2 linked regions of the Eleftheria terrae genome follow. The protein of the gene in region 1 interacts with the protein of each later gene in a pairwise test. Links are inferred from orthologs where the notes say so. Each region holds a gene or a part of one and is shown in the gene's direction. Other genes may lie near its edges.

Region 1 (7,752 bases):
GGTCCGTCGGTGACCCTGCCTGCCTGCGAAGCCTTCCTGCGCGCGCATCCCGGTGTCGAGCTGATCCTGGTCGGCCGCCCCGAGGCGTTGGCGCTTGCGCGGGGCTGGGCGCGTTGCACTGTGGTCGCGGCCAGTGAAGTGGTCGAGATGGACGATCCCGTCGAGGTGGCCCTGCGCCGCAAGAAGGATTCGTCCATGCGTGTCGCCATCACCCAGGTCAAGCCGGGTGAGGGCGGTGCCACGGCGGCCGACGCTTGCGTCTCTGCCGGCAACACTGGCGCCCTGATGGCGGTGTCCCGCTATCTATTGAAGACGCTGGACGGCATCGACCGACCCGCCATTGCCACCGTGATGCCGAACCAAAAGGACGGCTACACCACGGTGCTGGACCTGGGCGCCAATGTCGATTGCGAGCCGCACCACCTGCTGCAGTTTGCCCTGATGGGCAGTGCGCTGGTGGCCGCCGTCGAAGGCAAGGCCAGTCCGACGGTCGGCCTGCTGAACATCGGCGAAGAGGCGATCAAGGGCAGCGACACGATCAAGCGTGCCGGGGAGTTGCTGCGTTCGGTGGCCGAGGCCGGTCATGTGAACTTCTACGGCAACGTCGAGGGCAACGACATCTTCAAGGGCACCACCGACATCGTCGTTTGCGACGGCTTCGTCGGCAATGTGGTGCTGAAGGCCTCCGAGGGCCTGGCGTCGATGCTGTCGAGCTTCATCAAGCAGGAATTCACCCGCAACGTCTTCACCAAGCTGGCTGCCATCGTCGCGCTGCCGGTGTTGAAGCACTTCAAGAATCGCGTCGATTACCGACGCTACAACGGCGCGGCGCTGCTGGGTCTGCGTGGGCTGGTCTTCAAGAGCCATGGCTCGGCAGACGCCTTCGCTTTCGAGCAAGCCTTGAATCGGGCGTATGATGCGGCCCGAAACCGGTTGCTCGACCGGGTGCATGACCAGATCCTGGAGACTCTGCAGGCCTTGCCGTCATCGGCGGCTGCAGAGGATCCGGTACGGGTCGCCTCTACTGCATGACCGTTTCTTCATCTTCCATATATTCCCGCATCGCCGGCACCGGCAGCTATCTGCCGCCCAAGCGTGTCAGCAATGCGGACTTCGCGGCCGACCTCGCCAAGCGGGGCATCGAGACGTCCGACGAGTGGATCGTCGAGCGCACCGGCATCCGTGCCCGCTACTTCGCCGAGCCGAGCGTCGCCTCCAGTGACCTGGCCACGCAGGCGGCCCGTCATGCGCTGGAAGCCGCAGGCGTCAGCGCCGCGGACATCGACCTGATCATCGTCGCGACTTCCACGCCGGACATGATCTTTCCGTCCACCGCCTGTCTGGTGCAGCAGAAGCTCGGGGTGCACGGTTGTGCCGCCTTCGACGTGCAGGCGGTCTGCTCGGGCTTCGTCTACGCACTGACGGTGGCCGACTCGATGATCAAGTCGGGCGCGGCACGCAAGGCGCTTGTGATCGGTGCCGAGGTCTTCTCGCGCATCCTGGACTTCAACGACCGCACCACCTGCGTGCTGTTCGGCGATGGTGCGGGGGCGGTGGTGCTGGAAGCCAGCACTGCACCTGGCCTGTTGGCCAGCGAGTTGCACGCGGACGGCCGCCATGTCGGCATCCTGTGCACGCCCGGCACGGTGGCCGGGGGCGCGGTGCTCGGTGATCCCCTGCTCAAGATGGACGGGCAGGCCGTGTTCAAGCTGGCCGTTGGCGTGCTGGAGCAGGTGGCGCGTTCCGTGCTCGAGAAGGCGGGCCGCACCGAAGCGGACATCGACTGGCTGATTCCGCACCAGGCGAACATCCGCATCATGCAAGGCACCGCCAAGAAGCTCAAGCTGCCGATGGACAAGCTCGTGGCCACGGTGGACGAACATGGCAACACCTCGGCTGCCTCGATTCCGTTGGCCCTCGACCATGCCGTGCGCGGCGGCCGCATCCGGCGCGGCGACACCGTGATGCTGGAAGGTGTCGGCGGTGGCTTCACCTGGGGAGCGGTGCTGCTCGATTTCTGAGCCGGACCCCGCCTCCATCTTTCATCCCGCTCCGATTCAACGACTGAACCGAGATGAGTCCATTCGCCTTCGTGTTTCCCGGCCAGGGATCGCAATCCGTCGGCATGCTCGATGCCTGGGGCGACCACCCGGCCGTGCGTGAGACCCTGCAGGAAGCCTCCGACGCCCTGGGGCAAGACATCGCGCAGCTGATCGCGCAAGGCCCCAAGGAATCGCTCGACCTCACCACCAACACGCAGCCGGTCATGCTGACCGCGGGCATCGCCTGCTACCGCGCCTGGCTGGCGGAAACCGGCTTGCGCCCGGCCATCATGGCCGGCCACTCGCTCGGCGAGTACACCGCACTGGTGGCCGCCGGCACGCTGGCGCTGGCCGATGCGCTGCCGCTCGTGCGCTTCCGCGCCCAGGCGATGCAGGAAGCAGTGCCGGTGGGCACAGGCGGCATGGCAGCCATCCTCGGCCTTGACGCCGCGCTGGTGCGTGAGGGGTGTGCCGAGGCGGCCGCTGCCGTCGGCGAAGCCGTCGAGGCGGTCAATTTCAACGATCCCAAGCAGACGGTGATCGCCGGTACCAAGGCAGCGGTCGAGAAGGCGTGCGAGGTGCTGAAGGCCAAGGGAGCCAAGCGTGCGTTGCCGCTGCCGGTGTCCGCGCCTTTCCATTCCAGCCTGATGGAGCCGGCCGCCGTGCGGCTGCGCGAACGGCTGGCAAGCACCAACTTCAATGCGGGCGGCATCGACGTCCTCAACAATGTGGACGTGCGGATCGAGACCGAGCCGGCCGCCATCCGCGATGCACTGTATCGTCAGGCCTATGGCGCGGTGCGCTGGGTGGAGACCATCCAGGCGCTCAAGGCCCGTGGCCTTCGACAGGTGTACGAATGCGGTCCGGGCAAGGTCCTGGCCGGCATGGTGAAACGCATCGATGCCGAGCTGACCACCGGCACGGTCTATGACCCGGCGTCGCTCGCCGAGGTGAAGGGGGGGCTGCAATGAACGAAATCGACAGCACCGGCCAGGTGGCGCTGGTCACCGGCGCAACACGCGGCATCGGCCGCGCCATTGCGCTGGAGCTCGCGCGCAAGGGCATGAAGGTGGTGGGCACGGCGACGTCCGAGGCCGGCGCAGCGACCATTGGCGACACGCTCGGCGCCTTTGCCGGCTGCCGGGGCCTGTGCCTGAACGTCAACGACGCCGCGGGCGTCGAGGCGGCCGTCGATGGCATCGTCAAGGAATTCGGCGCGCTGCATGTGCTGGTGAACAATGCCGGCATCACGCGCGACACCCTGTCGATGCGCATGAAGGACGATGACTGGGACGCGGTCCTCGACACCAACCTGAAGGCGGTGTTCCGCCTGAGCCGTGCAGTGATCCGGCCGATGATGAAGCAACGCTACGGGCGCATCGTCAACATCACGTCGGTGGTGGGCGCAAGCGGCAACCCCGGCCAGGCCAACTACGCAGCGGCCAAGGCCGGCGTGGCAGGCATGACGCGCTCGCTGGCGCGTGAGCTGGGCAGCCGAGGCATCACCGTGAACTGTGTCGCGCCCGGCTTCATCGAGACCGACATGACCAAGGCCCTGTCGCAGCAGCAGACTGAAGCGCTGATGGGGCAGATTCCGCTGGGCCGGCTCGGCCGTGCCGAGGACATCGCACATGCGGTGGCCTTCCTCGCGTCGCCGCAGGCCGGTTACGTGACGGGCACCGAGTTGCACGTCAACGGCGGGATGTACATGAACTGAGCGCCGCAACGCGGCGCCGAACCGGCTAGAGCCCGTCCGGGTTCACGGCTTGACGGAGCACTTCGAGCTGCCTCCGCATCGGCCGTAAAATCACGGGCTGTTTTTGAAAACCTCCTGGAGGAGTCATGAGCGATATCGAAGCACGCGTCAAAAAGATCATTGCCGAGCAACTCGGCGTGGCTGAGGGCGAAGTCACCAACGAGAAGGCATTCGTGGCCGACCTGGGCGCCGATTCGCTGGACACCGTCGAGCTCGTGATGGCTCTCGAAGACGAATTCGGCATCGAGATCCCCGACGAAGAGGCAGAGAAGATCACCACGGTGCAACTCGCCATCGACTACGCCCTGAAGCACCAGAAGGCCTGATCGGCCCCCTGGTTCCCGACCGAACAGAGTATTCCAGCGCATGAGCCGTCGTCGTGTCGTCGTGACCGGCCTGGGCCTTGTCACCCCCGTGGGCAACACGGTGGCCGAGTCCTGGTCCAATCTCCTTGCTGGCAAGTCCGGCATCGACAGCATTTCCAAGTTCGATGCCAGCAGCCTCTCCTGCCGTTTCGCGGGTGAGGTGAGGGGCTTCAACATCGAGGACTACATCCCGGGCAAGGACGCCCGCCACATGGACACCTTCATCCATTACGGATTGGCGGCTTCCATACAGGCGGTGCGGGACAGCGGCCTGCCCACCGGCGATGCACTGAGCGAGGAACTGGCTGAGCGCATCGGCTGCCTGGTCGGGTCGGGCATCGGCGGCCTGCCGATGATCGAGGAAACCCACGCCGAGATGACCAACCGCGGCCCGCGGCGCATCTCGCCGTTTTTCGTGCCGGCGTCCATCATCAACATGATCTCCGGGCATGTGTCGATCCAGTACGGCTTCAAGGGGCCGAATCTGGCGATCGTGACCGCCTGCACGACCGGCCTGCATTGCATTGGCGAGGCAGGCCGCCTGATTGAATACGGTGACGCCGACGTGATGATCGCCGGCGGCGCCGAATCCACCGTTTCGCCCCTGGGCGTGGGTGGCTTCGCGGCTGCACGGGCCCTGTCGACCCGCAATGACGATCCCAAGACGGCTTCGCGCCCCTGGGACAAGGACCGCGACGGCTTCGTGCTAGGCGAGGGTGCCGGCGTGCTGGTGCTCGAAGAATACGAGCACGCAAAGAAGCGCGGCGCCAAGATCTACGCCGAGCTGTCCGGCTTTGGCATGAGCGCCGATGCCTTCCACATGACGGCGCCCGACGTGGAGGGCCCGCGCCGGGCCATGCAGGCGGCACTGCGCAACTCCGGCATCAATGCCGACCAGGTGCAGTACCTGAATGCGCACGGCACGTCCACACCGCTGGGCGACGTCAACGAGACCAATGCCATCAAGGCGGCGTTTGGCGATGCTGCCCGCAGCCTGGTGGTGAACTCGACCAAGTCCATGACCGGCCACCTGCTCGGTGGCGCGGGGGGCATCGAGTCGGCCTTCACGGTGCTGGCCCTGCATCACCAGGTGTCGCCGCCGACCATCAACATCTTCAACCAGGATCCCGAGTGCGACCTGGACTACTGCGCAAACACCGCGCGGGAGATGAAGATCGACGTGGCGCTGAAGAACAACTTTGGTTTCGGTGGCACCAACGGCTCGCTGGTTTTCAAGCGAGTCTGAGGTCGTTTGCCAACAGCGTGCCGCCGCATGCGCACGGCACCTGCACTCGAGCTGACGGTCCAGCCGGGCATCCGTTGCCGGGTGATGGTGTCGGTGCTGGCGCTTGCGGCACTGGCATCTGGCATGGCCTGGCTGTCCGGCGTGTGGCCCCGGATGCCGGCAGGCCTCGGCATGGTGGCGGCTGCGGCGGCGGTCCTGCTGGTGTGCTGGCCGGTGCTCGCCGAGTGGCGCCGGCCCGGCCTGCGCCTCCGCTGGGACGGCGCCTGCTGGCATTGGCAGTCCCTGGCGGAGCCCGATGCTCCGCTGTATCGCGGCCGGGCAGAGGTGGTGGCCGACCTGCAAGGGTGGATGCTGCTGCGGTTGCGGCCCCAGGCCGAACCGGGCCGGGCTCGCGGGCGCGACGCCTGGCTGCCGTTGCAGGCCGCCCAGGCGGGGCTCGCCTGGCATGCCCTGCGCCGTGCGTTATATTCGCCCACTCACGTGGCCGACCCCCTGGCCGCAATGAAGCCCGCAACGGATGAGCGCTGACGCCGATGTCTTGTTGATTGAGCGCGTCAAGCGCGGTGACCAGAAAGCTTTCGAGCTGCTGGTGATCAAGTACCAGCGCAAGATCGAGCGCCTGATCGCCCGCATGGTGCGCGATGCCGACCTGATCCAGGACATTGCCCAGGAAACCTTCATCCGGGCCTACCGGGCTTTGCCGCAGTTCCGTGGTGAGAGCGCGTTCTACACCTGGCTCTACCGCATCGCGGTCAACACCGCGAAGAAGTCGCTGGTCGAACTCAAGCGCGATCCGCTGGTGACCGAGACGGCGTTGTCGTCGGCTGACGACGAAGACGAAACTTCCCGCGTCGAGAACGAACTAAGCGATGGTGAAACACCGGAGGCCGTGCTTGCGAGCAAGGAAATCGCCTCGACGGTGAACGCAGCGATCGAGGCGCTATCCGAGGATCTGCGCCAGGCCATCACCCTGCGCGAGATCGAAGGCCTGAGCTATGACGAGATCGCCGAAGTGATGAATTGCCCGATCGGAACAGTCCGTTCGCGTATCTTTCGTGCCCGCGAGGCCATTGCCGAGCGCTTGCGGCCGCTGTTGGACACGCCGGACGGCAGGCGTTGGTGAGTGAGGAGTGCAGTGATGTCTATGGATCGATTGCGAGTAGGCGGCCTGAGCGCCGAAGCCCGTGAACGCCTTTCGGCGCTGAGCGACGGCGAGGCTTCGGCCGACGAACTGCACCTGGCCTTGTCGGCCTGGCGGGACGATGCGCGTGCGCGCGCCGGAACCTGTGAAACCTGGCATGCCTATCACCTGATCGGCGACGTGATGCGCTCGGAAGACCTCTGCGGCAGCGGCCGGGACGACGTCTTCCTCAGCCGCCTGCGCGAGCGGCTGGCCGCAGAACCGGTGGTGGTCGCCCCCATGGCGGCCCCGGTGGCGGCGCAGCCCCAGCTGCTTCAGCCGTCGGTGCAGGTCGCCAACGGCACCCCGGTGCCGGCGCGGCGCCGATCCTGGGTGGCGCCGATGGCCACCGTGGCAGGTGTGATGGCGGTGGCTGGTGTGCTGGTCGTGACCCGGCTGTCGGTGCCCCCGGGGGCCGGCGAGGGTGCGCAACTGGCGCAAGCTTCGTCGGCCGCGTCGGCGCTCCAGCCGGTGGCGCTGTCGGCCTCGGCATCGGCCGATGCCGCCGAGCCTGCCCTCATCGTTGGCAATGGCGCGCTGCTGCGCGATGCCCGGCTCGACCAATACCTGAACGCGCACAAGGAATTCGCCGGCAGTTCCGCACTCGGTGTGCCGTCCGGGTTCCTGCGCAGCTCCACCTATGAAGGTCCGAAGCGCTGAATGATCCCTATGCAAGCGAGCCCGATGCAAGCGCGACGCTGGTTCGCTCCCTGGCTCTGCCTGGGGATGGCCGCCTTCATGAGCTTCCAGGCCCTGGCGCAGACCCAGGACGTTCCCGTGCAGCGGGCGGAAGTGCGCAGCTGGCTGCTGCGCATCCATGAAGCGGCCCAGCAGCGCAACTTCCGTGGCACCTTCGTCGTCAGCGCCGGTGGCCAGGTGGCCAGTTCGCGCATTGCCCACTACTGTGACGGCGTGAACCAGTACGAGCGCATCGAGTCGCTCGACGGCCAGATGCGCCGCGTGTTCCGGCACAACGACCTGGTGGCCACCGTCTGGCCCGCCTCCAAGGTGGCGGTGCTGGAACATCGGGAGACGCTCCGCAGCTTCCCGGCCCTGCTGCATACCGACGGCGACCGCCTCTGGGACCACTACGAGATGCGCCAGCAGGGCGGCGAGCGGGTGGCGGGGCATGAGGCCGACGTGCTGCTGGTGCGCCCGCGTGA
Region 2 (4,017 bases), 2.7 Mb from region 1 along the record:
GCGCCGCAAGCTGCGCCGGCGCTGGGCGCTGGGCGGGCTGGCCACCGGCGCGGTGGTGGCGGCAGTGGCCATCAACCTCACTGATTTCCTGTCGCCCGCCAGCGGGCCGCTGCCGTCGGCAGCACCGGCGGCATCACAGGTGCTGGCCGCTGCACCGTCGGCGCCGGCGCCCGTGCCAGCTCCGGCACCGGCCCAGGTGCCGGCGGCTGCCACACTCGACCCGTTCGAAACCTTGCTCGGCCCGGCGCCGGCCACCACGGCGGCGGCCGCCGCATCCGCGGCCGCCTCGGTACCGGCGGAGACGCGCCGCAACCCGGCCCAGAGCGGCCAGGTCAACCTGGCGGTCAGCCCCTGGGGGCATGTGGAGGTCGACGGCGTGGCTACCGGCACGGTACCGCCGCTGAACCGGCTGGTGCTGGCCGAAGGCCGCCACACGATCACGATCCGCAACGACGAGTTCCCGCCCTTCACCACCACCGTGACGGTCACTGCTGGCCAGCCGCTGACCATCCGGCACAAGTTTGGATCATGAGACGAACGCTGTACGTCCTCGGCGCCCTCTGCGCCTTGCTCGCCGGCTGCGCAGAACTGATGCCGGCCCCTGCGTCACGCGCCCCGGCGCCCGCCACCCCCGCACCGGCCAGCCCGCCGCCGGCACATGCACCGGCGCCCAGCGTGAGCGAGCTGATGGAGCGACCGGCCGAGCGCGCGCTGCTGAGCGGCATGCGGGCCTATGACGACGCCCAGTACGGCGACGCCGAGCGCCAGCTCAACCGTGCCCTGCAAGCCGGCCTGGCCTCGTCGCGCGACCGCGCCACGGCCTACAAGTACCTGGCCTTCATCTACTGCACCAGCCAGCGCACCGCGCAGTGCGAAAGCGCCTTCCGCTCGGCGCGGCGGGCCGACCCGGGCTTCACGCTCAGCAAGTCGGAAGCCGGACACCCGCTGTGGGGGCCGGTGTTCGTGCGCAGCCAGCGCTGAGGCGGCGCTGCCGGCCGGACCAGAGGGCTGGCCGGCAGCCTGGGCGCGCTGCCCCGGGTGGAGCGGCTGCGGCGATAATCGCGGCTTTCCGATTGCCACGCGAACCGCGCCTGCGGCGCCGCCAGCCGGCGCCGCGGCGACGCCCTGATGCATGCCTGATGCCACCCCTGCGGCGCCCGCGCCCTTCTCTTTCCCGGTGCGGGTGTACTGGGAAGACACTGACGCCGGTGGCGTGGTGTTCTACGCCAACTACCTGAAGTTCTTCGAGCGAGCACGCACCGAGTGGCTGCGCGCACGGGGCTTCGAGCAACAGCGGCTGCGCCAGGAGGCGGGGCTGATGTTCGTCGTCGTGCAGACGGCGGTGCGCTACCTGCAGCCGGCCCGGCTCGACGACCGGCTCGACATCTCGGTGGAAGTGCGCCACGCGGCCCAGGCCTCGCTGCAGTTCGTGCAGCGCGCGCTGCGCCAGGGAACCATCGTGGCCGAGGGCGATATCAAAATCGGCTGCGTCGATGCGCACAGCTTCAGGCCGCGACGCATTCCAGCAGAACTACTCCAGGAAACAACTACATGAACCAGGACCTGTCCATCTTCCAACTGATCCTGCACGCCAGCCTGGTGGTGCAGATCGTGATGGCCTTGCTGATGCTGATGTCGCTCGCCAGCTGGACGGTGATCTTCGGCAAGTACTTCGGCCTGGGCCGCGTGCGCGGGCTCAATGACGACTTCGAGCGCGAGTTCTGGTCGGGCCGCAACCTCAACGACCTCTACACGCTGGCCTCCGACAGCCCGGTCAAGGGCGGCCCGATGGAGCGCATCTTCGCCTCGGGCATGCGCGAGTTCCTGAAGCTGCGCGACCGCCGGGTCAGCGATGCCGGCGCCCTGCTCGACGGCGCACGACGCGCCATGCGGGCCAGCTTCCAGCGCGAGATGGACGCGGTGGAATCGCACCTGTCCTTCCTCGCCACCGTCGGCTCGGTCGCGCCCTACGTCGGCCTGTTCGGCACCGTCTGGGGGATCATGCACGCCTTCACCGGGCTGGCGAACATGCAGCAGGTCACGCTCGCCACCGTCGCCCCCGGCATCGCAGAAGCGCTGGTGGCCACGGCCATCGGCCTGTTCGCCGCCATCCCGGCGGTGGTGGCCTACAACCGCTACGCCCGCGACATCGACCGCGTCGCGATCAAGCTGGAGACCTTCATCGAGGAGTTCTCCAACATCCTGCACCGCAACATCGGCCACACCCCGGGCGTTGCCGGGCCGGCCGGCCACTGAGGACCGCCGATGCCAGCCGTCAGCCCCCGCGGCGGATCGCGCCGCCGCACCATCAGCGAAATCAACATGGTGCCCTTCATCGACGTGATGCTGGTGCTGCTGATCATCTTCATGGTCAGCGCCCCGATGATGACCACCGGCATGATCGACGTGCCCTCGGTGGGCAAGGCTGCCAACACACCCGAGCGGGTGGTGGAAGTGGTCGTGCGTGCCGACGAGACGCTCAAGCTCAGAGTCAACGGCAAGGACAGCGGTGACACCACGCTCAATGCGGTGGCCGATGAAGTCAAGGACGCGCTGCAGGGTGTGGAAGGCGCGCCGGTGGTGATCTCGGCCGACAAGGCCGTCAAGTACGAGGCCGTCGTCAAGGTCATGGACAAGCTGCGCCGGGCCGGCGTGCAGCGGGTCGGCCTGTCGGTCAAGACCACGGGCTGAGGCGCGATGAACCAGGTCACCGCCGAACGCGACGATTTGCTGCCCCGCCCGCCCGACCGGCGCGGCTCGGGCCTGCTGCTGGCCCTGGTGATGCACGGCCTGCTGATCGGCGGGCTGGCGCTGGGCCTGAACTGGCGCTCCAGCGAGCCAGCGGCGGTAGAAGCCGAACTGTGGGCCGCCGTGCCCCAGGCCGCCGCGCCAGCCCCCGAACCCCCGCCTCCGCCGCCCGACACCCGCCCGGAGCCCACACCGCAGCCGCAACCCGAGCCCAAGCCGGAGCCCAAGGTGGAACCCGACCGGCAGGCCGAGATCGCGCTGGAGAAGGAGCGCGAGAAGAAGCGCCGCGAAGAGGCCCGCGAGCGCGAGCAGGAGGAGGAGCGGGAACGCAAGCAGCGCGAGCAGGAACGCCGGGAGAAGGCCGAGCAGGAGCGCAAGGACGCCGAGCGCAAGCGCGAACTGGCCGAGGCCGAACGCAAGAAGCGCGAGGAGGCCGACCGCAAGACCCAGGAAGCGAAGCAGCGCCGCGAAGAGCAGGACAAGCGCCTGCAGGCGCAGCGCAGCGAACGGCTGAAACGCCTGCAGGCGGAGGCCGGTACCGGCAGCGCCGAGCAGGGAGCCGCGAACGGAGGCCTGAGCGCGGGCGGGCCGTCGGCCGGCTATGCCGGCAAGCTCAAGGCCCGCATCCTGCCCAACATCGTCTACGCCGACACCACCGTGGGCAATCCCGCCGCCGAGGTGGAGGTGAAGGCCGCGCCCAACGGCACCATCCTCGGCTCGCGGCTGGTGAAGTCCAGCGGCAACCCCGAGTGGGACCAGGCGGTGCTGCGCGCCATTGACAAGACGCAGACGCTGCCGCGTGACGAAAACGGGCGGGTGCCTTCGCCGCTGCTGCTGACCTTCAGGCCGCGCGACATGTGAGCCCGGCGCCGCCGGCCAGGCGGCGACGCGGGCGGCTGCCGGGCCGCCTGCCGCACCCGCCGGCCGCCCTCTTGCCGCTCAGGGGTTGAGCAAGGCCAGCAGGTCGGTCGTGCCGGGGTCCACCCCCGCCTGCATCAGCAGGGTCGTCACCTGGCCTCGGTGGTGCGTCTGGTGATTGAAGAAATGACTCAGTGCCTCCCAGGCCGGATGGCTGCGAGCCAGGCCGGTACTGGTGGTGTAGGTCAGGGTCTGCGACACGCGCTGCGGCGTCAGCCAGAGGCTGAAGGCCTCGATGGCAGCATCCACACGCACCCGGTGCCCCTGCATCGCCGCGAAATCGTCATACAGCTGCATGTTGAGCCCGGTGAAGGGCGGCAGCGAAAGGACGGTGTCGTCCAGCATCGTCAG

What was found. Proteins that work in one complex are often made in the same cells at the same time.
Region 2: the proteins of acpP (region 1) and ybgC interact in binary tests that used the Escherichia coli proteins (3 or more experiments, as listed by UniProt). The link is inferred for Eleftheria terrae from one-to-one orthologs.

Annotation. Positions count from the first base shown.
Region 1 is NZ_CP106951.1:2,177,991-2,185,742, reverse strand. Bases 2,544-5,504 are described here. They hold acpP (acyl carrier protein), read left to right. Parts: upstream 2,544-3,884; coding sequence 3,885-4,124; downstream 4,125-5,504. Other genes in these bases: N7L95_RS09495 (hypothetical protein), read left to right, coding at 5,437-5,504; fabF (beta-ketoacyl-ACP synthase II), read left to right, coding at 4,165-5,409; fabG (3-oxoacyl-ACP reductase FabG), read left to right, coding at 3,010-3,759; fabD (ACP S-malonyltransferase), read left to right, coding at 2,544-3,013. Outside these bases: phosphate acyltransferase PlsX, read left to right, coding at 1-1,032; N7L95_RS09520 (beta-ketoacyl-ACP synthase III), read left to right, coding at 1,029-2,021; more of fabD, read left to right, coding at 2,075-2,543; more of N7L95_RS09495, read left to right, coding at 5,505-5,937; RNA polymerase sigma factor RpoE, read left to right, coding at 5,927-6,532; N7L95_RS09485 (sigma-E factor negative regulatory protein), read left to right, coding at 6,548-7,249; N7L95_RS09480 (MucB/RseB C-terminal domain-containing protein), read left to right, coding at 7,274-7,752. UniProt on the Escherichia coli protein: Carrier of the growing fatty acid chain in fatty acid biosynthesis.
Region 2 is NZ_CP106951.1:4,876,331-4,880,347, reverse strand. The notes cover bases 1-2,843. They hold ybgC (tol-pal system-associated acyl-CoA thioesterase), read left to right. Parts: upstream 1-1,132; coding sequence 1,133-1,555; downstream 1,556-2,843. Other genes in these bases: tolA (cell envelope integrity protein TolA), read left to right, coding at 2,698-2,843; N7L95_RS21795 (biopolymer transporter ExbD), read left to right, coding at 2,266-2,691; tolQ (protein TolQ), read left to right, coding at 1,552-2,256; N7L95_RS21810 (TssQ family T6SS-associated lipoprotein), read left to right, coding at 529-981; N7L95_RS21815 (serine/threonine-protein kinase), read left to right, coding at 1-532. Outside these bases: more of tolA, read left to right, coding at 2,844-3,609; N7L95_RS21785 (DinB family protein), read right to left, coding at 3,688-4,017.